One region of the Streptomyces sp. NPDC050856 genome, then DNA from elsewhere that is predicted to be linked to it. Evidence: riboswitches for the same ligand, from Rfam matches in the RefSeq annotation. Region 1 holds a riboswitch; each other region holds the start of a gene.

Evidence for each region. A riboswitch is a leader RNA that binds a small molecule or an ion and turns the genes downstream of it on or off. The one in region 1 is predicted to bind cyclic di-AMP.
Region 2: linked by a shared signal. The riboswitch ahead of AB0H53_RS25140 (LysM peptidoglycan-binding domain-containing M23 family metallopeptidase) and the one ahead of AB0H53_RS12235 (transglycosylase family protein) in region 1 are both predicted to bind cyclic di-AMP.
Region 3: linked by a shared signal. The riboswitch ahead of AB0H53_RS10825 (LysM peptidoglycan-binding domain-containing protein) and the one ahead of AB0H53_RS12235 (transglycosylase family protein) in region 1 are both predicted to bind cyclic di-AMP.
Region 4: linked by a shared signal. The riboswitch ahead of AB0H53_RS05800 (C40 family peptidase) and the one ahead of AB0H53_RS12235 (transglycosylase family protein) in region 1 are both predicted to bind cyclic di-AMP.

The regions. Positions count from the first base shown of each region.
Region 1 is NZ_JBFAGV010000010.1:89,062-93,958, reverse strand. It holds gene AB0H53_RS12250 (nucleoside triphosphate pyrophosphohydrolase) at 1-160, shown strand, start outside; gene AB0H53_RS12245 (cytochrome P450) at 292-1,686, shown strand; gene AB0H53_RS12240 (transglycosylase family protein) at 1,865-2,833, shown strand; cyclic di-AMP (ydaO/yuaA leader) riboswitch at 3,093-3,260, shown strand; gene AB0H53_RS12235 (transglycosylase family protein) at 3,264-3,989, shown strand; gene eno (phosphopyruvate hydratase) at 4,369-4,897, shown strand, end outside.
Region 2 is NZ_JBFAGV010000035.1:14,770-19,666, reverse strand. It holds gene AB0H53_RS25155 (DUF6126 family protein) at 1-78, shown strand, start outside; gene AB0H53_RS25150 (tyrosine-protein phosphatase) at 98-910, opposite strand; partial or broken gene AB0H53_RS25145 (alpha-galactosidase) at 1,090-2,498, shown strand; cyclic di-AMP (ydaO/yuaA leader) riboswitch at 2,808-2,965, shown strand; gene AB0H53_RS25140 (LysM peptidoglycan-binding domain-containing M23 family metallopeptidase) at 2,970-3,893, shown strand; gene AB0H53_RS25135 (SGNH/GDSL hydrolase family protein) at 4,064-4,870, shown strand.
Region 3 is NZ_JBFAGV010000008.1:184,879-189,775, forward strand. It holds gene AB0H53_RS10810 (S1 family peptidase) at 333-1,442, opposite strand; gene AB0H53_RS10815 (phosphoribosyltransferase family protein) at 1,715-2,455, shown strand; gene AB0H53_RS10820 (transglycosylase family protein) at 2,498-2,866, opposite strand; cyclic di-AMP (ydaO/yuaA leader) riboswitch at 3,386-3,542, shown strand; gene AB0H53_RS10825 (LysM peptidoglycan-binding domain-containing protein) at 3,547-4,302, shown strand; gene AB0H53_RS10830 (DUF305 domain-containing protein) at 4,396-4,897, opposite strand, start outside.
Region 4 is NZ_JBFAGV010000004.1:221,735-226,631, forward strand. It holds gene AB0H53_RS05790 (ATP-dependent Clp protease proteolytic subunit) at 1-547, shown strand, start outside; gene AB0H53_RS05795 (hypothetical protein) at 544-861, shown strand; cyclic di-AMP (ydaO/yuaA leader) riboswitch at 1,180-1,372, shown strand; gene AB0H53_RS05800 (C40 family peptidase) at 1,376-1,852, shown strand; gene AB0H53_RS05805 (ATP-binding protein) at 2,152-2,583, opposite strand; gene AB0H53_RS05810 (helix-turn-helix transcriptional regulator) at 2,831-3,697, shown strand; gene AB0H53_RS05815 (DUF397 domain-containing protein) at 3,713-3,928, shown strand; gene AB0H53_RS05820 (8-amino-7-oxononanoate synthase) at 3,921-4,897, opposite strand, start outside.

The sequences.
Region 1 (4,897 bases):
CGGAGAGGGGGTCGGCTACGAACTGCTGGCCCTGGCGGTACGGGCGGAGGCCGCCGGGGTCGACCCGGAAGCCGCGCTGCGGGCGGCCGCCCGCGCCTACCGCGACGCGATCCGCGCGGCCGAGGGGCCGGCTGCCGGGCCGGATACCGTCGAGGCGTGAACGCCCCGGACGACCCGACAGCACCTGACTCCCCGCACGACGTGCCTGCCTTGCACCAGCCGCCCACCCCGCACGACGCGCCCGCCTCTTACGAGCCGCCTGCCCCGCATCACGGGCCCACGCCGCACGACGTGCCCGCCCCGCACGAGCCGCCCGGCCCGCACGACGTGCCTGCCTCTCCCGACGCGCGGGCCCCGCGCCAGCCGCCCGCCCCGCACGACGCGCGGCCCCCGGCGTCCGCGACCGGCGCGGTCGCCGCCCCCGCCGGTTGCCCCGTCGCGCCGGCCGGCCGGCCCGCCGCGCCCGAGCTCTTCACCTGGGAGTTCGCCACCGACCCCTACCCCGCCTACGCCTGGCTGCGCGAGCACGCGCCCGTCCACCGGACCACGTTGCCCAGCGGGGTGGAGGCGTGGCTGGTGACCCGGTACGCCGACGCCAAGCAGGCGCTCGCCGACCAGCGGCTGTCGAAGAATCCGGCGCACCACGACGAGCCCGCGCACGCCAGGGGCCGGACCGGCATTCCGGGGGAGCGCAAGGCCGAGCTGATGACGCATCTGCTCAACATCGACCCGCCGGACCACACCCGGTTGCGCCGGCTCGTCTCCAAGGCGTTCACGCCGCGCCGGGTGGCCGCGTTCGCGCCCCGTGTGCAGGAGCTGACGGACCGGCTCATCGACAACTTCGCAACAAAAGGGGAGGCGGATCTGATCCATGAATTCGCCTTTCCGCTCCCCATTTACGCCATTTGCGACATGCTCGGGGTGCCGCGCGAGGACCAGGACGACTTCCGGGACTGGGCCGGAATGATGATCCGGCACGGGGGCGGTCCGCGCGGCGGGGTCGCCCGGTCGGTGAAGAGAATGCGGGGCTACCTCGCCGAGTTGATTCACCGTAAAAGGGAGGACCCGGGCGACGACCTCATCTCGGGGCTGATCCGGGCAAGTGACCACGGTGAGCACCTCACCGAGAACGAGGCCGCGGCCATGGCCTTCATCCTGTTGTTCGCCGGTTTCGAGACAACCGTGAACCTCATCGGCAACGGCGTCCACACGCTCCTCGGCCACCCCGGTGAGCGGGCCAGGCTCCAGGCGTCCCTGGCCGCCGGGGAGCGGGGGCTGCTGGAGAGCGGGGTGGAGGAACTGCTGCGCCACGACGGGCCGGTCGAGCTCGCGACCTGGCGGTTCGCCACCGAACCGCTCACCATCGGCGGCGAGCGCGTCGCGGCCGGCGACCCGGTCCTGGTCGTCCTGGCGGCGGCGGACCGCGACCCGGAGCGGTTCCCCGACCCGGACACGCTGGACCTGGCGCGGCGCGACAACCAGCACCTGGGGTACGGGCACGGCATCCACTACTGCCTGGGCGCGCCGCTCGCCCGGCTGGAGGGGCAGACCGCGCTCGCGACATTGCTGACCCGGTTGCCCGACCTGCGGCTCGCGGTCGATCCAGCCGATTTGCGGTGGCGCGGCGGGCTCATCATGCGCGGATTGCGCACGCTTCCGGTGGAGTTCACACCCGTCAAAAAATGACGGACCGTCAATTCTGTGATGTTCGCGTAATCTGCTCTGCATCGACTTGTGACTGGCGTTCGAATGCCGCTACGTTCACCGTCGTCTCAGCAGTCACGCGAAAGGCAACCGCATGCGTTCCGGAAACGGCCGACACCGGCGACCTCGTCAAGCACCCGCGATCGTTGTCGCGGCCGGGGTGACCGGTTCCGCCATCGCCCTGCCGCTGCTCGGCGCGGGATCGGCGTCCGCCGCCGACTCCGCCACGTGGGACCGGGTGGCCGAGTGCGAGTCCGGCGGCATGTGGAGCGCGGACCTCGGCAACGGTTTCTACGGCGGGCTGCAGTTCTCGCAGGAGACCTGGGAGGCGTACGGAGGCACGGCGTACGCGCCGCGGGCCGACCTCGCCAGCCGGGCGCAGCAGATAGCCGTGGCCGAGAAGGTCTACGCCGCCAAGGGCTCATCGGCGTGGGAGACGTGCGCCCCCATCGCGGGCCTGGCCGGCGGCGCGTCCGCCGGCAAGCCGGCGGCCCCCGGGAAGGCCGAGCCGTCCGGGACCCCCTCCGCCGACCCGTCCGGCACCGCGGCGCCCGCCGACCCCCTCGGTTCGGCGACGCCCACCGCGCCCGCGTCGCCCAGCGGCACGACCGCGCCCACCGCCCCGGCCTCGCCCTCCGCGCCGTCCGACACGACGGCCCCCTCGGCGCCCGCCGGGACGACCGACCCGGTCAGGCAGCCGGAGCCCGGCAGGGAGGCCGCTCCCGGGGCCGGCGCGGAAGCCGGCCCCCAGCCCGGCGCCGGCAGCGGCACGGGCAGCGAGTCCGGTGCCGGCGGCGGCAAGCACCGGGGTGAGCCCGCCAAGGACGAGACCGGGGCCACCGGCCCGGCCGGGGAGGTCACCATAGGGGGCGATACCGGCAATTCGGTCACCGAGCGCGAAACTGGGGCTCATGCCTCGCGAGGTGACGGAACGGCACGTGACCTCGAGGGCGTCCCGTCCGGCGAGTACACCGTGCGCGCCGGCGACACCCTCTGGGCCATCGCTCACGCGCATCAGCTGGAGGGTGGCTGGGCGGCGCTCTACGACGCCAACCGCGAGGCCCTGGGTGCCGATCCGGACCTCATCCTGCCCGGCCAGAGTCTCGATCTGGATGGCGAGCAGGGGTAGTTCGAAGGTGTATGTCCGCTTCTATGTAAGTGAGACATGAGTCTCTTTGCCCCAACTGATCCTGTGCGGCCATCTGCTCGCACCGGCCCGCCCCTCACCTGCGCAAATGTGCGTCAGTGGGGGGCGCGTCCGGGTGAATTGACCCCGATGTCCTTCTTTGAACTTCGGCAAGGTCTGTGTTTACGGTCGTAACCGCTCGCCACCGCGGGCACCCTCGACCGGAACGCCGAATCCTGCCGCCGGTCGACGGGAACAGTCGTCGCGTCATGCGCCGTAGGCAGGAGCGGGGGACCCAAGGTAAGCGCCGGTCCGGCCATTGAGAGATGGTCAGCCGGCTTGGGGTGAAGCCGCGCGCCAGTCGCGCGGCCGGGCCAACTCACTCGCCCGAACCCGACAGCTCACCTCGTAGGCGTCGGTGAGGAGAAGTTCCATGCTGCTTTCCAGCAAGGGCAAGCACCGTCGCCCGTCCAAGGCTGTCCGATTCGCCGCGTTCGCCGGTATCACCGGTGCCGCCGTCGCCGCCCCGCTGATGGGCGCCACGTCCGCCTCGGCCGCGACCGCCGCCGAGTGGGACCAGGTCGCCCAGTGCGAGTCCGGTGGCAACTGGTCCATCAACACCGGCAACGGCTACTACGGCGGTCTGCAGTTCTCGGCCTCCACCTGGGCCGCGTACGGCGGCAGCGCGTACGCCTCCACCGCCGACCAGGCCTCCAAGTCGCAGCAGATCCAGGTCGCCGAGAAGGTCCTGGCGAGCCAGGGCAAGGGCGCCTGGCCGCACTGCGGCGTGAACCTGTCCGGCGCCTCGTACGACTCCGGCAGCGCCGACTCCGGCACCACCCAGCAGAGCGCCCCGGCGGAGCAGAGCGCCCCGCAGCAGGAGCGCAAGGCCGAGCAGCCCACCACGCGCAGCGAGCAGCGCACGGCGCCGAAGACCGAGGCGCCGAAGGCCGCGTCGAAGCAGACCGTCACCACCCCGACCGGTCAGACGGTCAAGAAGGGCGACGGCGAGTACAAGGTCAAGGCCGGCGACACCCTCAGCACGATCGCCACGGCGAAGAACGTCGAGGGCGGCTGGAAGAAGCTCTTCGAGCTGAACAAGGACATCGTCGACAACGCCGACCTGATCTTCCCCGGCCAGCAGCTCCACCTGAGCTGACCCGCCGGTACCAGGCCGGCCCCGGCCCGGCGCGCTCTTCCCCCGTACGCGCCGGGCCGGGGCCTTCCCGTGCCGGGCCCGCTCCGCGCGCCTGCCGGCCGGCACCCGGGACCTGCCCGTGGCCGCCCGTGGCCCGCCCCACGGCCCGCCTTGTGGCTCGCCCGCTCACCGCGGCCGCCTCCCGGGAGCGCACCGGGCCGCCGCTGTCGGGCCCGACGGTTACCGCCAGGCATTGCGGCTGTTTGCCCCGTATCGCTCGCTCCTGGGTCCTTTTTCGTCCCAGGGGGCGGGCGTCGGCTGGTCACGCTCCCCGCGCCGGTTAGGCTCTTGCCGCAAGGCCAAAGAGACCTGCACTCCCAGCGTCACATCCCAGAAGGAGATGCTCGTGCCGTCCATCGACGTCGTCGTAGCCCGGGAAATCCTGGACTCCCGAGGCAATCCCACGGTCGAGGTCGAGGTCGGCCTCGACGACGGCAGCACCGGCCGTGCTGCCGTCCCGTCCGGTGCGTCCACCGGTGCGTTCGAGGCCCTCGAGCTCCGCGACGGTGACCAGAACCGCTACCTCGGCAAGGGTGTCGAGAAGGCCGTCCTCGCCGTCATCGAGCAGATCGGCCCGGAGCTCGTCGGCTACGACGCCACCGAGCAGCGGCTGATCGACCAGGCGATGTTCGACCTGGACGCCACCCCGGACAAGTCGTCGCTCGGCGCCAACGCCATCCTCGGCGTCTCCCTCGCCGTCGCGCACGCCGCCTCCGAGGCGTCCGACCTGCCGCTCTTCCGCTACCTGGGCGGCCCCAACGCGCACCTGCTCCCGGTGCCGATGATGAACATCCTCAACGGTGGGTCGCACGCCGACTCCAACGTGGACATCCAGGAATTCATGATCGCCCCCATCGGCGCGGAGTCCT
Region 2 (4,897 bases), on a different contig from region 1:
TTCGCCTACCTGGTGGCGGGCCACCTGTTCGCGGCCTTCCTCTACCTGCTGTTCGCCCTGGGCGGCCAGAACCAGTAGCGGCCGGCGGCTTGTCGGGTCAGCCCTCGTCCAGCAGCCGTTCGCGCAGCCGCTCACGGGTCTCGGGGGAGAGGCCCAGCCCCTCGGTGAGGTAGCGCTCGCTCGTGCCCCAGGTCTCCTCGATCGTCTCGAACGCCGCCGTCAGGTACTCCCGGCGCGCGTCGAACAGCGGGCCGAGCAGCTCCATCACCTCGGCCGACATCCCGGCGGGCGAGGAGTCGCTGCGGCGCACCTTGTAACGGCGGTGCGGGTCGTTGGACTTGAGGTAGTCCTCCTCGATCGCGTCCCGCTCCACGCCGACCGCCAGCAGGGCCACCGCGATCGACAGCCCCGCCCGGTCCTTGCCCGCCGCGCAGTGCATCAGCGCCGGGACGCTGTCCTCGGCCAGGGCGTGCAGGACCCGGCTGTGCTCGGCGGTGCGCCCCTTGATGATGACGCGGTACGACGCGGTCATCCGCGCCGCCGCCTTTCCGTCCGCCAGGATGTCCCTGAGCTGGTCGATGTCGCCGTCGCGGACCATCGTCCAGAACTCCGCGCCGTCGGCCGGGTCGGTGAGCGGGATGTTCACGTTCCGTACGCCGGGCAGCTCGACGTCGGGGCCTTCCAGCTTCTGGTCGGCGGCGTTGCGGAAGTCGAAGACGGTGTGCAGACCGAGGCCCGCCAGGAACGCCGCGTCCTCGGCGGTGGCGTGCGCCAGGTGGCCGCTGCGGAACAGCCGGCCATGGCGCACCCGGCGCCCGTCCACGGTCGGAAGCCCGCCCACGTCACGGAAGTTGCGCACCCCGGTCAGTGCGGGTTCGGTCGAGGGAACCTGTGGCAGCTGCTGTGTCACGGGGGCTCCTGACGTGTCTGCCGTCGGCGCTGGTCGCCGACGATGTCGCTGGTCCGACGATACGACATCGGTACCTCGGGCAATCGTCCCCGGCACGGGCGCGGTTCCCTTGCCCGCGCCGGGGGCCGCGCCGGAAGGTGTGCGGGTCTGGCCGGTGCTGTGCGACCCCTGGGGGCCGCATGATCGAGACGGTGGGGGAGCGGCGGCGGATCCGGCTGCTCACCGGGGCGACGAGCGGCTACGCGCTGCATCTGACGGACACCGACGAGCTGCTCCACCCGCACTGGGGCCGCGTGTCACGGCCGCCGGCGCCGAGGCGCTCGCGGCGCGGCCGCTGCCTCAGTACCGGCCCTTCGAGTCGCGGCTCGACGGGCACGAGGAGTACCCGGTGGAGGGCGGGCCGCGTTTCGCGCGGCCCGCCCCGGCCGTCCGTCGACACCTCCCGGGAGCGGCAGTCGGCGCTCGCCCGCCGGGCCGCCGCCCTGGGCGTCGAGCTGTTCGTGGACGACGACGGCTGGTTCCGGGGGCGCGCCGGCGACCGGTCCGGGCGGGGGGACTGGGAGCCGGACCCGGACCGCTTCCCCGGCGGCCTGCGGCCCCTGGCGGACGAAGTGCACGGGCTCGGCACGGGGTGCGGCATCCGGGTCGAGCCGGAGATGGCCAAGCCCGACAGCGACCTCCACCGCGCCCGCCCCGACTGGGCGCAGCACCGGCCGGGTCGCCGCGGGACCGAGTTCCGCAACCAGCTGGTGCTCAACCTCGCCCGGCCGGACGGGCGGGAGCACCTGTGGGAACGGCTGCACGGGCTGCTGTCGTCCACCCCCGTCGACTTCGTGAAGTCGGACTCCAACCGGTGCTTCACGGACGCCGGCTGGCCGGGGGAGCCCTACCCGGAACGGCTCCGGGTCGAGCATGTCCGCGCGCTGTACGACCTGCTGGACCGGCTGCGCGCGGCACGTCCCGGTGTCGCCTTCGCGTCCTGCTCGGGCGGCGGCGGCCGGGTGGACCTGGGGGTCCTCTCCCGGACCGACCAGGTGTGGACCTCCGACAACACCGACCCGCTGGACCGGCTCGCCGTCCAGTACGGCTTCGGCCAGCTCCACCCGGCCCGGGTCATGGCCGCCTGGGTCACCGACAGCCCCGACGTCCACCTCAACGGGCGGACCGGCTCTTCGCGCCTCCGGTTCGTCAGCGCCATGGCCGGGGTGCTGGGCCTGGGTGGTGACCTGACGCGGTGGAGCGTGCGGGAGCTGGACGAGGCGCGGCGGTGGGTGGAGCTCCACAAGAGCATCAGGCCCGTGGTGCGGCTCGGTGAGCTCCACCGGCTGCGGGCACCGGGGGGCGACGGGCTGAGCACCGTGCAGTGCGCCCTCGGTGACGACGTCGTCGTACTGGCCTGGCTCCCGGCGCAGCGCCACGGGGAGCCGCCACCCCCGGTGCGGCGCGCGGGCTCGACCCGCGGGCGGGCTGCGTGTGCCGGGACACCGGCGAACCGCACCGGGGTTCTGTCCTGATTCACCATGTTTTGCCCACCGGGTTGACCGGTGACCTGGATGCGACCGTCATCCGGCTGCGCCGGGGGTGTTGAGCGGACTCGGTGGAGATAGTGGCTTCTGTCCGTATTGAGGCTTAGGTGTAACGTGCCCCAAAAATAGGGTAGATGGGGCGAGGGGCGTGAGCAGCGTCATAACGGTGACGGTCCGTGGCGAAAGCCCGGACCCAAATTCCGTGCGCAGAACGGAAATGCATGATCCGTAATCCACGCAGGGTGACCGGAATTACGCAGCGCCCCGCCGGCGGGGAATGCGCCGGGGAAAGGGGCGGCTTGTTCCGGCCGACCCGGCTGCCTTACGGTCACGGCAATCCGGCCGGACCGCCGAATCCTGCCACCGGTCGGAATTCGCACCCACCCACGCGCGGCAGGAGCGGGGGACCCAGGTAGTTCGCCGATCCCGGAATTCCGGGACCGGCTCGGGGTGAAGTCGCGTCGACCACGCGGCCGGGCAGCTCCAGCCCGAACCCGACAGCTCACCTCGCAGGCGCCGGAGAGGAATGCACCATGCCCGCGAAGGGTAAGCACCGCCGTCCCAAGTCCAGCCCCCTCACGCGCGGTTTCGTCGCCGCCGGTACGGGCGGCGCCGCCATCGCGCTCCCGCTGCTCGGCGCCACCGGCGCCCACGCCGCCTCGACGAGCGCCCCGGCCGCCGCACCGCAGCAGGCCGCAACCGCCGCCGCCGAGACCGCCCCCGCGTCCGCGCAGAAGGCCGTGCGGAAGGCCGCCCCCCGGACGTACACCGTGGCCGCCGGGGACTACCTCGCCAAGATCGCGCACAACAAGAACGTCAAGGGCGGCTGGCAGCAGCTGTACCGCGACAACCGCCAGGTGATCGGCGAGGACCCCGCCCTGATCCTGCCCGGCATGAAGCTCACGCTGGGCGCCAAGCCCTCCGCGAAGGCCGCCCCCGCCAAGCCCGAGGCGGCCCCGGCCGAGCCGAAGGCGGCGGAGACCCGGACCGAGTCCCGCGCCTCCCGCTCCGCCACCAAGGCACAGGCGCCCGCCCAGCCGCAGACCAGCGGCTCCGGCTTCACCGCCCCGGTCTCCGCCGGTGTCACCACCCCCTACCGCGCCTCCGGCTCCATGTGGTCCTCCGGTTACCACACCGGTGTCGACTTCGCGGCCCCCTCCGGCAGCACCGTGAAGGCGGTCGGCCCCGGCACCGTCGTCTCCGCCGGCTGGAGCGGCGCCTACGGCAACGAGGTCGTCATCCAGCACAGCGACGGCAACTACTCGCAGTACGCCCACCTCTCCTCGCTGTCCGTCTCGGCCGGCCAGACCGTGACCGGCGGCCAGCAGATCGGACTGTCCGGCTCCACCGGCAACTCCAGCGGCCCGCACCTGCACTTCGAGATCCGCACCGGACCCGGCTACGGCTCCGACATCGACCCGGTGGCCTACCTGCGCCAGCACGGCGTCTCCGTCTGACGCCCCCTCGGGCCCCGCCCGACCCCCCGCCGCCCGGCACCCCGACGACCAGGGAGCCGGGCAGCGGCGTATTCCGGCTTGGCCAACTCTTGACCGGTGGCGTATCTCACCATCCGTCAACCCCTCTTACGGTCGCGTAGGTCACATCGCGGGGTGAAGGATGTGGTGCCGTGGCAGACGATTCGACATTCAGAGACAGGAACGCGCACAGATACGTATTCGGGTCGTACGCGGCGATCGGTGACAGCTTCACCGAGGGCGTGGGGGACCCCGGACCGGACGGACGGTTCGTCGGCTGGGCGGACCGGCTCGCGGTCCTGCTCGCCGACCGGATCCCGGAGCCGGAGGACTTCCGGTACGCCAACCTGGCGGTACGCGGCCGGCTGCTCGACCAGATCGTCGAGGAACAGGTGCCCAGGGCCAAACAGCTCGCTCCCGACCTGGTGACCTTCTGCGCGGGCGGCAACGACATCATCCGGCCCGGCAGCGACCCCGACGAGGTGGCCGAGCGCTTCGAGCGGGCCGTCGCCGACCTGGCCCCGGCGGTCGGCACGGTCCTGGTGACCACCGGGTTCGACACCCGGGACGTGCCGGTCCTGCGCCGCCTGCGCGGCAAGATCGCCACCTACAACGGGCACGTGCGGGCCGTCGCCGACCGCTACGGCTGCCCCGTGCTCGACCTGTGGTCGCTCAGGTCCGTCCAGGACCGGCGGGCCTGGGACGGTGACCGGCTCCACCTCTCGCCGGAGGGCCACACCCGGGTCGCCCTGCGTGCCGGTCAGGTGCTCGGGCTGGAGGTCCCCGCCGACCCGGACCAGCCGTGGCCGCCGCTGCCGCCGCGCGGCACGCTCGAAGTGCGCCGCGACGACATCCAGTGGGCGCGCGAGTACCTGGTGCCGTGGATCGGCCGCCGGCTGCGCGGCGAGTCGTCCGGCGACCACGTCTCCGCCAAGCGCCCGGACCTCCTGCCGCTGTGAGGGGCGGGAGGCCGGGGCCGGCCGCGC
Region 3 (4,897 bases), on a different contig from region 1:
CGGCCGCTGACCGGTCTCACCGTACGGGCCCGCCCCCGCGATCCCGTCATGGTGGGAACGATCGCCGAGGAGTTGGCGCACCGGCAGTCCACCAGCGTGCGTCCCGTCGTCCCGTCGTCCCACCGCGGCCGGCCCGGGGACCCGCGTTCCCGCGGAGGCACTCGGCCGCGGCAGGACTCGACCGCCCTGCTCCGCCGGCTCTCGTGGCGCGGCGTCAGCGGGGCCGTCGGCGGGTGCTGCCCACCCGGACTCCTGCCTGGCGGGGCACCGGGGCGGCGCCCCCGCCGGGCAGGCACCCGGTTGCGCGCCCTCGCGGACCGGGCCGCCGGGGGTCAGAGCGTTGCGCCGACGGCCGCGAGGGCGGTGGTGACCGGCTGGAAGAACGTCTCACCGCCGGAGGCGCAGTCGCCGCTGCCGCCCGAGGTCAGGCCGACGGCGCTGCCGTCACGGGTGAACAGCGAACCGCCGCTGTCGCCCGGCTCCGCGCACACATCGGTCTGGATGAGTCCGCCGACGGTGCCCTCCGGGTAGTTCACGGTGGCGTTCAGGCCGGTGACGGAGCCGCTGTTGAGCCCGGTCGTGCTGCCCATGCGGAACACCTCCTGACCGACCGCCGCCTCGGCCGCCCGGTTGATACGGACCTGCCGGCCGTCGCCGATGTCGACGGTGCTCGGCGCCTGGGTGGCGGGGTCGTCGTACGTGACGAGCGCCAGATCGCCGTCCCCGGGGAAGGTGGCCGCCTCGACGGTGCCGATCGGTGCGCCGCCCGCCGAGTCGGACCACTTGTCGGCGGCGACCCCGCAGTGGCCCGCGGTGAGGAAGCCGGGCCGGCCGTCCCGGGTGGTGACGTTGAAGCCGAGGGAGCAGCGGGAGCCGCCGGCGAAGATGGCGTCGCCGCCCTCGGCGAAGGGCTTGAACTCCCCGGCGGACTTCTGGATGCGGGCGGTGCCCTCGCCCAGTGCCCGCACGGCCGATTCCAGCTTGTTCCACTTGCCGCCGGTGACGGTGCGGTCCGCGGTGACGAGGATCTGGTTCGTCCTGGGGTCGACCGCCCACGCGGTACCCGGGATGGTGGCCCGGGTCCTCAGTGTGGCGGTGGCGGACGTCAGCCTGCTCATGCTGTTCTTGACACCACGGGGCACGGCCCCGGCCTCCCTGACCCGCGCGGCCGCGTCGCTGTCGTCGCCGGTGACGTTGACGACGAGCTGCCGCTTGTCGCGGTCGTAGTAGGCGCCGGCGTAGTCCTCACCGAGCTGGTCGGCCATCCGGGAGACCAGCCGTCCGGCCGCGGCCGGATCGAGCTTCTCGGCCCGCGCCGGGGCGTCGTTCTCGCCGGACTGCGAGGCGTTGGCCTGCGGCAGCAGAACGGCCGCGGCGGCGACGGCCACCGCGCCCGCTCCGGCGAGCACCGCCTTGCGCTTGGGTATGCGCCTGTGACTCAACTCGGTACCTCCTGTGTGACAACGGCCGGGTGCGGCATGCCGGTTGATACGCGGGAGGCGGGGGCAGCGTTCATCGACGGCCGGGCAGGGGGCCGCGAGCGGGCCGGGCACGGCGCCGGGGGGGAAGGTCGTTCGGGGGCGGGCAGCGGGTGCGGACGCGCTGCGGGCGGCCGGTTCATGGACGGCCGGCGGGGCGAGAAGGGAATGCGTAGAATGCCCGACCAAATGGATATTTCGCCTGGTTCGACCCGGGAAGTGAGGCGGCAGCCACCATGCTCTTCCGTGACCGCAGAGAGGCCGGGCGCCGACTGGCCGCCCGGCTGGCCGACCGGCAGCGGAGCGGGCAGCTGGAGAGTCCGGTCGTCCTCGCCCTGCCGCGCGGCGGCGTACCCGTGGCCGACGAGATCGCCAGGACCCTGCACGCGCCGCTGGACGTCCTGGTCGTACGCAAGATCGGCGCGCCGTTCAACCGCGAGCTGGGCATCGGCGCCCTGGCCGGCGAGGATCCGCCGCTCTACGACGAGCGGGCACTCACCCTGCTCGGCCTGGCACCCGACCGGCTGGCCGCCCAGGTGGCGCGCGAGCGTGCCGAGCTGCGCCGGCGGGAGGCGCTGTACCGGGGCGGGCGCCCCGCGCCGGAGCTGCGCGGCCGGTCGGTGGTCCTCGTCGACGACGGCCTGGCCACCGGGGTCACGGCACGCGCCGCGCTGCGCGCCGTACGCGCCATGGAGCCGTCCCTGGTACTGCTGGCGGCACCGGTGTGCTCGGACCAGGCGGCCACGGCGCTGGACGCCGAGGCGGACGATCTCCTGTGCCTGCACCGGCCCCGGCACTTCGAAGCGGTGGGCCAGTGGTACGAGGACTTCACCCAGGTCCGCGACGACGAGGTGCTCGCCGTGCTGAGCGCCGCGCGCCAGGAGCGGGACAGCACGGACGGAGCAGCCGACGCGGACGGGGCGGGCGGGACACACGGGGCACAGGGGGCGGCAGAGGGCCGTCGGCGGGACGGCTGAGCCCTCCGCTGGGAGGGGGCACGACGGCCGGCGCCCGGCCGCTCAGCGCCGGGCGCACGCCCAGGCGCCCATGCCCTGCATTCGGGCGAGCTTCCGGGCCGTCGCGATCTGCTCGCCCTTCGTCGCCAGGTCGGCGCGCGGCGCGTACTTGCGGCCCCCCGCGGCGATCCAGCTGGACTGGGTGAACTGCAGACCGCCGTAGTGACCGTTGCCGGTGTTGGCGTGCCAGTCGCCGCTGGACTCGCACTCGGCGATGGCGTCCCAGTCGACCCGTACGGCGAGCTGCGGAACGGCGGCCCGGGCACCGTCCGGTGCGGCGACCAGCAGGGCGGCTGCCGCCTGGGCGCAAAGGGTCGCGGTGAGCAGCAGCCTGACGGGCCCTCGGGTGGGCCGCTGGGAATGACGGAGCATCAGTTCTCCTCGGTTCGACGGACCCGCCGCCATGACGGCCGGCAGGCTGAGTACGACCGTAGGGGCGCGAACCGCCCCCGGCACGTGCTGTTGGGCCCATCGGGTCAAGGGGCTTCCGGGACGGGCGGCGTACCCGGTTCGAGCGGAGCGGGACCGCGCCACCATGAGGGCAAATACACATATGGGCGATTTACCGTTATGACCCGAGAAGCCGGAATAAGAACCCGTTGACCCACTTGCCGATATTTCAGCTCCCGCTGTCCGGCGGGCGGTTCCCGACGTTGTCCGTGAGATGGGTCACTCGACGGTTCTCCGGGCGCCGGAGCGGGCAGGGCCCCGTTTTCGTTGCGGTGCAACGGAAATCGGCTTTTCCGGCTCGATTTGGATCACGCAATTCGTCCCGCTCCGGTCCGCCCGGCGAATCGCGCGGTCGAATTCGGGGCTTGTCCGGTCCGGACGTTCTCGCCTACGGTCACCGTCAGTCCGGGTGGACCGCCGAATCCTGCCGCCGCCCGGAAACCCCACCACCCACTCATTCACGTACGGCAGGAGCGGGGGACCCAGGTAAGCCGCCGTTCCGGAATTCCGGAACGACTCGGGGTGAAGTCGCACGCATGCGACCGGGCATCTCCAGCCCGAACCCGACAGCTCACCTCGCAGGCGACGGAGAGGAATTCGGCATGTCCGCACGAGGAAAGCACCGTCGGTCCAAGTCCAATGCGCTCACCCGTGGTCTCGTCGCCGCCGGAACGGGTGGCGCCGCGCTCGCCCTGCCGATGATCGGCGCGGCCACGGCCAGCGCGGCGACCGCCTCCCCGGTCACCGCGCCGAAGGCGGCGGCCACGACCTACTCCGTGGTCGCCGGCGACTCCCTGTCCACGATCGCCGAAGAGCACGGGGTGAGCGGTGGCTGGAAGAAGCTGTACCAGGACAACCGCGCTGCCGTCGGCGCGGACCCGTCGCTGATCCGTCCCGGCCTCAAGCTGACGATCGCCGCGAAGACGAACGCGAAGCCCGCGACGGTCACGGCCACGGCCACGAAGACCGCGGCGCCCGAACGGGCCGACCGTTCCGCCCAGCGGAGCACGCCCGTCGCGGCCCGGCCCGCGACGTACGCCGACAACCTCGACGGCTGGATCCGCGAGTCACTGGCCATCATGGCCCGCGAGGGGATCCCCGGCAGCTACGAGGGCATCCACCGCAACATCATGCGTGAGTCCTCGGGCAACCCGCTGGCCATCAACAACTGGGACTCCAACGCCGCCGCCGGTACGCCCTCCAAGGGCCTGCTCCAGGTCATCGATCCGACCTTCCGCGCCTACCACGTGCCCGGTACGTCGACCGACAGCTTCGACCCGGTCGCCAACATCACCGCCGCGTGCAACTACGCCGCGGACCGGTACGGCTCCATCGACAATGTGAACGGTCCCTACTGACCGGTCCTCGCCGTACCGGCGGGCGGAGGGAGCGGCGGCCGGCGGGCCGCCGCTCCCCTCGCCCCGCCGGGGCCGCGGTCGCGGCCGGTGGTGTCAGTTCCCGCCGAGCAGCTTCCTCATACGGGCGATCTCGGCGCTCTGCGTGCGGACGATCTCCCCGGCCATGTCCTTGGCGGGCCGGTACGCCCCCTGGGCCTGTACCGTCCTGGCCATCGCCACCGCGCCCTCATGGTGCTCGACCATCATCTCCAGGAACGCGGTGTCGAAGGCCCGGCCGGAGGACTTCCTCAGCTCGGCCATCTGCTGTGGCGTCATCATCCCCGACATCCCGGGCATGGGGCTGTGCCCGGTGTGCGCGGTGCCGGCGCCCTCCTCGGGGACGTCCTCGCCCCACCCGGTGAGCCAGCCCGACAGGGTCTTGATCTCCGGCCCCTGAGCCTTCTCGATCTCCGCGGCGAGCTTCTTGACCTCGGGGGACTGAGCCCGGTCCGGCGCCAGCCCGGCCATCTCGATCGCCTGCCGGTGGTGCGGGATCATCCCCTTCGCGAAGGAGACGTCGGCCGCGTTGTGCCCGCCCTGCCGGGCGGAGGCCGTG
Region 4 (4,897 bases), on a different contig from region 1:
CACTCTCGATCCGTACGGAAAGCTGTTCGAGGAGCGGATCATCCTCCTCGGCACCCCCGTCGACGACGCCGCCGCCGGCGATGTCGTCGCCCAGCTGCTGCACCTGGAACACGCCGCGCCCGACCGGGACATCTCGCTCTGCGTCAACTCCCCGGGCGGTCCGGTCGACGCCATGGTCGCGATCCACGACACGATGCGGATCATCACCTGCGACGTCGCGACGACCTGTCTGGGCCAGGCGGCCGGCACCGCCGCCGTCCTGCTGGCCGCCGGAGCGCCCGGCAAGCGCCTGGCCCTGCCCGGCGCGCGGGTGGTCGTCCGGCAGCCGGCCGTCGAGGAGCCGCTGCGCGGGCAGCCGTCGGATCTCGCGCTCCGGGCCGCGGAACTGCTGCGACTGCGCGGCCGGCTCGCCGGGCTGCTCGCGGAGCACACCGGCCACGCCCCGGAGCGGATCGAGGCCGACATCGAGCGCGACACGGTCCTGGACGCCGCCGGCGCCCTGGCGTACGGGCTGGTGGACCAAGTGGTCTCCAGCCGCAGGGGGTGACCCGGTGCTCCCCCCCCGAGCCGCCGCCGCTGCCCGCGCTGACCCGGGCCGAGGACGAGTTCATCGACGCGTACCTCGGCATGGTCGACCTGCTGGGCCGGGCCAACCCGGCGCGCGCCACCCACACCTATGGCGCCCTGCGCGCCGCGCAGGCCCTGGTCGGGCGCGCGACGGCGCTGCGCGACGCACTGGCGCTGATGCACCAACGCGGTGAGAGCGAGGTGCACTCGGGAACGCTGACACGCGCCCTGCGGATGCTGGACGGCGAACGGCGCGCCGAACGGGTGACGGTGCCTCAGGACCCCGTCGTCTGACGGATGTCGGCCGGCGCGACCGGACGCACCGACGGCGGAACCACCGGCCACGTTCGGCGTAGGCAGAAGAGGGAATTCCGTGCCGCACGAGTTGCGCACCGCGTGTACACACCTGGCGGAATATCACGTTCCAGTGCTGGTACGGGGATCGCCACCCGGCCTGCGCGTGGCGCCAAAAGCCCTCTGTCCACCCGAACGGATCAGTCGTGAGGAGCCTCACAAAACGCCGTTTCGGCTCGGCATTTCGCTCGTTGATGGGTCAAGATCCGTGACGACGACAAGCCCCCGCCACCGCGGCGGGGCGGTCCGGGCGGACGCCGAGTCCTGCCGCCGTCCGGATGACTGGTCGATGGAAGTGCATCGGCAGGAGTGGAGGACCCAAGCAGTTCGGGGTGACCGGAACCGTTCCGGTTCGGTCGTCCCTTGGGGTGAAGCCGCGTGAGCGGCCGGGCATCTTCGTTCTGCCCGAACCCGACAGGTCATCCTTCACAGGCGGCTGACGAAGGGTTGCGCGATGACTGCGCAGATTCATGTCCCGTCCCTGCTGTCCCGGGCCGGTGCCGTCTCGGCACTCACCCTCGCCGCCGTCGGCGGCACGATGCTGGCGCCCGGCGCCACGTCGGAGGCCCAGGCGGCACCGGCGCACGCGAGCAAGGCGCTGAACGTCGCCGCGTCCAAGAAGGGCGCGCCGTACAAGTACGGAGCGGCGGGTCCGTCCCGGTTCGACTGCTCCGGCCTGACTCTCTACTCGTACAAGAAGGCCGGCAAGAGCCTGCCGCGCACGGCGCAGCAGCAGTACAACAAGACCCGTCACATCTCGGCGTCCAGCCGCCAGAAGGGTGATCTCGTCTTCTTCCACTCCGGCCGCAACGTGTACCACGTGGGCATCTACGCCGGTAGCAACAAGATCTGGCACTCGCCGAAGTCGGGCTCGGTGGTGAAGCTCGACAAGATCTGGTCGAAGTCGGTCTGGTACGGACGCGTGCGCTGATCGCCCGCTGACGCGACCGAAGCGCCGCGGTACAGGGGACGCGCGTCCCGCGAGGCCGGTGAGAGCCCCTGTGCCGCGTCCCCGGCGCGCCGCTGGAGCGCGCCGGGGACGCGCAGCCCCCGGCGGCGCGGCACGACCCGGGGCGTCCCCGGCGCCGGAGCGGCGGCCGGCGCCCTCCCGGTGCGGCGAGCCCGCCGCGGGACGGCCCTCGAACGGCCCCCGGCGCCAGGGGGACGGTGGCCGGATCTCCGGCCGGGCGGGGACCAGGGCCTCGCGGGTGGCACCCCGCCGGGTGCGGCTCAGCTCTGGACGGGCGCCGTCCAGGGCAGGGCGATCCACACGGTCTTCCCGCCCTCCGCCGTCGGGGTGACCGAGAGCCGGCCCCCGCATTCGGCGGCGAGCCAGCGGATGATGACCATCCCCCTGCCGTTGTCCTGCTGGACGGCGGCCGGCAGCCGTCGGGGCCAGCGCGGGTGACTGTCGGTGACACCGATGCGCAGTTGCTCGTCCCGCTCCAGGCGTACGTCCACCGTGAAGGTGGGCGACTGGCCGAAGGTGTGCTGGACGGCGTTGGTGGCGAGCTCGGAGACGATCAGCCGGACCGTGTCGGCCGTCTCGGCCTCACCCGGCAGGCCCCACTCGGCCAGGACGTCCGCCACGTACCTCCGGGCGGCGGATACCGAGGCGGGATCGCTCGGCAGAGTGACGGAGGCTTCCTGGTGGTCTGCCATGGCGACGCTGTCCCTTTCCCACCGGGGCCGGTTTCCGACACGGAGCGGATGTCTTTCGCGGCCGGCCTCGGATTGCGCTTCGCGCCAGAGTGCCACTTATGTCGCCGCCCGTGGGGCCGATCCGGCAAGAGCTGCATATATCTGTCGCTCGAAGCGGTGAACCCTGCTACGCGAGAACGGATTGGGGCGGCAGACTGAGGGGTTGACCGGCTGACCGGTCGGGCGCGGGGAGCGGGAGGAGGCGGTCGTGCGCAGCACGCGGCACGGACCGGCGGTGCGCCGGCGCAAGCTGGGTGAGGAGTTGCGCGGACTGCGCCTGGGTGCGGGCCTGACCAGCCGGGAAGCCGCCCGGCTGGTCGGCTGGCACCAGTCGAAGGTGAGCCGGATCGAGACCGGTACGAGCGGGGTGAGCGGCGCCGACGTGACCCGGCTGCTCGATGTGTACGGGGTGCGCGAGCCACGGCTGCGGGCGCTGCTGGAGGCGCTGGCCGGCGCGGCGGACGGCGGGGGGCCGGGCTGGTGGCACGCGTACCGCGGGGTGCTGTCGCCCCCGTACCGCGACTTCATCAGCCTGGAGGCGCAGGCCTGCTCGGCGCGCACGCTGGAGACGTCGGTGGTGCCCGGCCTGCTGCAGACGCCCGACTACGCGCGGGCGGTGACCCGGGCGGCGCTGGAGGGGTGGCCGGCGGCGACCGTCGACTCCCTGGTGCGGGTGCGGATCGCCCGTCAGGAGGTGCTGCGCGCCGATCCGCCGCTGCGGCTGGAGGCGGTGCTCGACGAGGCGGTGCTGCGGCGGGAGGTGGGCGGCCGCGCGGTGATGCGGGAGCAGCTCCGGCGGCTGCGGGAGCTGGCCGGGTTGCCGCACGTGCGGTTGCAGGTGCTGCCGTTCACACTCGGGGGTTACGTCGGCCTCTCCGGATCTTTCGTTATTTTCTCCTTTCCGAACATTTCTGATCTGGATGTGGTTGCTCTAGACCACTTGACGAGTAGCCTCTATCTCGAACGCACGGAAGACCTCGAGGCGTACTGCGCCGCGTTCCGCACCATGCGGGCGCGCGCCCTCACGCCCGAGGAGTCGTCCGAACTCATCGCCGGGATCGGTGACGGCGCGTAGGGAGAGGCACCCCACATGTCTGCTTACCTCGCACACCACGACGGCCTGCGATGGCGGCGCAGCAGCCGCAGCGTGGGCATGAACAACTGCGTCGAGGCCGCCCGCCTCGGCCCCGGACGGCTGGCCGTCCGGGACTCCAAGCACCTCACCGGCCCGCCGCTGCGGTTCTCCGCGGCGGCCTGGACCTCCTTCGTCTCCTCCCTGCGGGGCGGCCGGGAGCCGGTCAGCTGACCGGCGGCGCGGTCCGCAGGACGGTGGCGACCGCCGTCTCGATCTGAGCCCCGGTCAGGTCGGCGCGGGCCGTCAGCCGCAGCCGCGAGACGCCGTCCGGGACCGACGGCGGCCGGAAGCACCCGACCGCGAGCCCTTCGGCGCGGCAGTCGGCGGCCCAGCGCACCGCCTGCTCCGCCGACGGGGCGCGCACCGACACCACCGCCGCGTCCGGCCGTACGGCGGTCAGGCCCGCCGCCGTGAGCCGCCCGTGCAGGGTGGCGGCGACGGTACGGGCCCGCCCCGCCAGGTCCGGTTCCCGGCGCAGCAGCCGCAGGCCGGCCAGCGCCGCGCCCACCGCCGCCGGGGCCAGGCCGGTGTCGAAGATGAAGGTGCGGGCGGCGTTGACCAGGTGGTCGACGACCCGGGCCGGGCCGAGCACCGCTCCGCCCTGGCTGCCCAGGGACTTGGACAGGGTGAGCGTGGCGACCGTGTCCGCCGCGCCCGCGAGCCCGGCCGCGTGCACCGCGCCGCGACCGCCGTCGCCCAGGACGCCCAGGCCGTGGGCGTCGTCCACGACCAGTGCCGCGCCGTGCGCGCGGCAGGCCTCGGCCAGCCCGGCCAGCGGCGCGGCGTCTCCGTCCACCGAGAACACCGAGTCGGTGACCACCAGGGCGCGGCGCCCCGGGTGCGCGTCCAGCGTCTTGGTGACCGCCTCGGGGTCGGCGTGCGGCACGACCGCGGTCTCGGCGCGCGACAGCCGGCAGCCGTCCACGATGGAGGCGTGGTTGCCCGCGTCGGAGACGATCAGCGAGCCGGCGGCGCCGAGCGCGGTGAGGACGGCGAGGTTGGCCGCGTACCCGGAGGAGAACACCAGCGCCGCCTCGAAGCCGCAGAACTCCGCGAGTTCCCGCTCCAGCTCGGCGTGGAGCTCGGTGGTGCCGGTGACCAGCCGGGAGCCGGTGGCGCCCGCGCCCCAGCGCCGGGCCG